DNA from 2 places in the Caulobacter sp. GW821-FHT12D05 genome. Region 2 is predicted to be linked to the other one. Evidence: predicted binding sites of a transcription regulator. Region 2 holds the regulator's gene; the other holds the start of a gene.
The links. The regulator HrcA, encoded in region 2, represses chaperone genes, less so after heat shock. The targets are predictions, from matches to a motif close to GTTAGCANTCNNNNNNNNNGANTGCTAAC.
Positions count from the first base shown of each region.

Region 1: groES (co-chaperone GroES) is a predicted target of HrcA. The motif match lies at 913-941, and genes of this name have one in related genera.

Region 1 covers NZ_JBXAQO010000003.1:433,779-436,172, reverse strand. The annotation lists gene AC1RRR_RS14900 (DUF4345 family protein) at 1-381, opposite strand, end outside; gene AC1RRR_RS14895 (VOC family protein) at 414-824, opposite strand; gene groES (co-chaperone GroES) at 1,000-1,290, shown strand; gene groL (chaperonin GroEL) at 1,354-2,394, shown strand, end outside.
Region 2 covers NZ_JBXAQO010000004.1:604,245-606,638, forward strand. The annotation lists gene grpE (nucleotide exchange factor GrpE) at 1-509, opposite strand, end outside; gene hrcA (heat-inducible transcriptional repressor HrcA) at 522-1,598, opposite strand; gene rph (ribonuclease PH) at 1,712-2,394, shown strand, end outside.

The sequences.
Region 1 (2,394 bases), on a different contig from region 2:
GAACGGCAGGCTCAGGGTGATGCCGATCAGGGCGTTGAACACCATCGCGCCGTTGTTGTAGCGCCCCGCCGCGCCGTCCAGCGCCGCCGACACCGCCCGGCCCGCCGCCGCGCCCAGCCAGGCCACGGCCAGCGCCAGGGCCATGGCCGCGCCGATCCGGGGCTGGTAGCCCAGATACAGCGCCGCCACCCCGTGCGAGGCGATCAGCACCCCGCCCAGCGCCCGGCCTTCGGCGAACAGCGGCGGCTTGGGCGTGTCCTCGTCGGCGATGCCGGCCATGCCCAGCATCACCTGCGGCCGCGCCAGGATCATGCCGCCCAGCGTCCCGCCGATGACGCAGGCCACGACCGCCAGGAACAGCGACAGGACATAGCTGGACATACAAGATCCTCAGAACACGTCAGGAGATGACGTCAGACTGGCGCGTGACAGACGGCCTCGACGTTTCGGCCGTCCGGGTCAAGCACGAACGCGCCATAGTAATTGGGATGATAATGAGGCCGCACGCCCGGCGCGCCATTGTCGGTCCCGCCCGCCGCCAGGGCCGCGGCGTGGAAGGCGTCGACCTGGGCGCGGTTGGCCGCCAGGAAGGCCACGTGCATTGGCCCCGTGGCGGTCTCGCCCTGGCCGACCCAGAAGCTGGGCTTGCCGGCCTGGATGTCGCGCCGGTCCTCCGTCGGACCATAGCCGTAGAAGGCCGAGCCGCCGGTCTGCTCGGCGCTGACGCTCATGACGATGGTGATGCCCAGCGGGGCGAAGGCGGCGTCATAAAACGTCTTGGCCGCCTGGAGATCACGGACCGTAACGCCCATATGATCGATCATCGGAACCTCCCTCTCATTCATTCTTCGCGAAAAGTTCGCGGGCGTCGTCCTTGACTCCCCCGAGCCCCCTGCCTAACTCACGCCCGACGTTGGCACTCGATGGGAGCGACTGCTAACAGCAACGCTCCCCGGTCCAACTCAGCCTTTATTTGAAACCGTTCCGACGGAGAACACCATGAAGTTTCGTCCCCTGGGCGACCGCGTCCTCGTGAAGCGCGTCGAAGAAGAAACCAAGACCAAGGGCGGGATCATCATCCCCGACACCGCCAAGGAAAAGCCGCAGGAAGGCGAAGTCGTCGCCGTCGGCCCCGGCGCGCGCAACGACAAGGGCGAAGTCGTCGCCCTGGACGTCAAGGCCGGTGACCGTATCCTGTTCGGCAAGTGGTCGGGCACGGAAGTGAAGGTCGACGGTCAGGACCTCCTGATCATGAAGGAAAGCGACGTCCTGGGCGTGGTCGAGGGCTAATCCCTCCCGTCTTCCCAGACGCTTCTTTCTTCCCAGAATTCCAGATTCAGAAAGGCGCCCACCATGGCCGCTAAAGACGTTTATTTCGGCTCGGACGCGCGCGACAAGATGCTGCGCGGCGTCAACATCCTCGCCAACGCGGTGAAGGTGACCCTGGGCCCCAAGGGCCGCAACGTCGTCATCGAAAAGTCGTTCGGCGCCCCGCGCACCACCAAGGACGGCGTCTCGGTCGCCAAGGAAATCGAGCTGTCGGATAAGTTCGAGAACCTCGGCGCGCAGATGATCCGCGAAGTCGCCTCGAAGACCAACGACAAGGCCGGCGACGGCACCACGACCGCCACGGTCCTGGCCCAAGCCATCGTCCAGGAAGGCCTCAAGTCGGTCGCCGCCGGCATGAACCCGATGGACCTGAAGCGCGGCATCGACAAGGCCGTCCTGATCGCCGTCGAGGACATCAAGACCTCGTCGAAGAAGGTCACGACCAACGCTGAAATCGCTCAGGTCGGCACCATCTCGGCCAACGGCGACAAGGAAGTCGGCGATAAAATCGCTGAAGCCATGGCCAAGGTCGGCAACGAAGGCGTCATCACCGTCGAAGAAGCCAAGACCGCCGAAACCGAACTCGACGTCGTCGAAGGCATGCAGTTCGACCGCGGCTACCTGTCGCCGTACTTCATCACCAACGCCGACAAGATGGAAGTTCAGCTGGAAGACCCGCTGATCCTCCTGTTCGAAAAGAAGCTGTCGTCGCTGCAGCCGCTGCTGCCGGTGCTGGAAGCCGTCGTCCAGTCGGGCCGCCCGCTGCTGATCATCGCCGAAGACGTCGAAGGCGAGGCCCTGGCCACGCTGGTCGTCAACAAGCTGCGTGGCGGCCTGCGCGTCGCCGCCGTCAAGGCTCCGGGCTTCGGCGACCGCCGCAAGGCCATGCTGGAAGACATCGCCATCCTGACCGGCGCTCAAGTCGTGTCTGAAGACCTGGGCATCAAGCTCGAAAGCGTCTCGCTCGACATGCTGGGCAAGGCCAAGAAGGTCTCGATCACCAAGGACGACACCACGATCGTGGACGGCGTCGGTGAAAAGGCTGACATTGATGCACGCGTGGGT
Region 2 (2,394 bases):
GCCACGGCGACCATGGCCGGGCGCACCAGGCGGCCCATCAGCTCGTAACCGGCCTGCAGCACGGCGACCACGCCGCCGGCGGCGACTTCGGTCGAGGGCTGTTCGGTCACGGCCTGGTGCAGGTGCGGGTCGAACTTTTCGCCCTTGGCCGGGTCGATCTTCTTCAGGCCGTTGCGTTCGAAGGCGCTGGTGAGCTCCTTCTCGGTCATCTCGACGCCGATGATGAAGTTCTTCACCGCCGGGTCGGCTGACTCACGCGGGCTGTGGGCGGTGGCGCGCGACAGGTTGTCGGCGACGCCCAAGAGGTCGCGGCCGAACTTCTGGATCGCATAGGCGCGCGCGTCGTTCATCTCGCGCTCGGCGCGGCGCTTGGTGTTCTCGGCCTCGGCGGCGTAGCGCAGGGCCTGCTCCTTCAGAGCGGCCACTTCCAGCTTCAGCGCCTCGATCTCTTGCGACGCGTCATCAGCCTCGAAGGCGACGTCTTCGGCCGGCGTTTGCTCGTCGGTCATCTCGTACAGTCCTTATCCATCCATCATCCGCCCCAGCACCCGGGCGGTATAGTCCACCAACGGAATGACTCGGGCGTAGTTCAATCGCGCCGGACCGATCACGCCGATCGCCCCCAGCACCTTCTGTCGGCCCGTCATATAGGGCGCCGCGATCACCGAGGAACCCGAAAGCGAAAACAGGCGCGTTTCGGCCCCGATATAGATGCGCACGCCCTCGGCGTCACGAACGTCGTCGAGCAGGCCGATCAGCTGACCCTTCTGCTCCAGGTCGTCGAACAGCTGGCGCACGCGGTCGATGTCCTCGCGAGCCCTGGCGTCGGCCAGCAGGTTGGCCTGTCCGCGCACGATCAGCGAGCGGGCGTCGCCCTCCCCGCCGCTCCAGGCGGCCAGGCCGTCCTCGACCAGGCGGGCGGCGGTCTCGTCCAGCTGCCGGCGGGCGATGTCCAACTCGCCGCCCATCTCGGTCCGCGTCTCGGACAGCGTGCGACCGCGCAGGCGGGCGTTGAGGAAGTTCGACGCCTCCTGCAGGGCCGAGGGCGTGACGCCCGGCGCCTGGCGCATCAGGCGATTCTCGACCTGGCCGTCCTCGAACACCATGACCGCCAGCACCTGGCCGCCGCCCAGGGGCACGAACTCCACGTGCTTGACCCCGCCCTCGCGGACCGGCGTGACGACGATGCCGGCCCCGCCGGCCAGGCCCGACAGCACGGACGAGGCTTCCGACAGCGCCTCCTCGAACGAGCGACCCTTCACGGCCAGCCGCGCCTCGATGGCCCGCTTGTCGTCCTCGGCGACATCGCCGACCTCCAGCAGGCCGTCGACGAACATCCGCAGGCCGGCATGGGTGGGCATGCGCCCGGCGCTGGTGTGCGGCGCGTCCAGCAGGCCCAGCTGCGCCAGGTCCTGCATGGTGTTGCGGATCGAGGCCGGCGACAAAGCCAGGCCGGCCTTTGACAGGGTGCGCGAGCCGACGGGATCGCCGGTCTCGAGATACGACTCCACCACGCGCCGGAAAATGTCGCGGGCGCGGCTGTCCAGCTCGGTGAGGCCTGGCGTGCGGACGATCGGACCGGGAAAAAGATGCGTCATATGGGCGTGTCGTTTGGGACCCGGTCGGCGAACAAAAGGCGTCGGCCTCTTAGACTTCGCCTCCCAATAGGATAAGCGGCCATCACAGACATTCAAATAGCCGGAGTTTCCCCATGCGTCCGTCCGAACGCGCCCCCGACCAGCTGCGCGCCGTCACGCTGGAAACCGGCGTGAACCGCTACGCCGAAGGCTCGTGCCTGATCAGCTTCGGCCACACCAAGGTGCTGGTCACGGCCACGGTCGAGGAAAACGTCCCCGGCTGGATGCGCAACAAGGGCGCCGGCTGGGTCACGGCCGAGTACGGCATGCTGCCCCGCGCCACCCACAGCCGCGGCCGCCGCGAGGCCGCCGCCGGCAAGCAGACCGGCCGCACGCAAGAGATCCAGCGCCTGATCGGCCGCAGCCTTCGCGCCGTCGTCGACCTGAAGGCCCTGGGCGAGCGCCAGATCACCCTGGACTGCGACGTCGTCCAGGCCGACGGCGGCACCCGCACCGCCGCCATCACCGGCGCCTGGGTCGCCCTGCGCCTGGCTACCAAGTACCTGCTGGACGAAGGCGTGCTGAAGACCGACCCGATCCTGGGCCAGGTGGCGGCCGTCTCGTGCGGCGTGTTCAACAACGTCCCGGTGCTCGACCTCGACTACGAGGAAGACAGCAATGCCGAGGCCGACAGCAACTTTGTCCTGACCGGCGACGGCGACATCGTCGAGATCCAGGCCACCGGCGAAAAGCGCGGCTTCACCCGCGCCGAGTTCGAGTCGCTCTATGCGCTGGCTGAAAAGGGCATCGGCGAGCT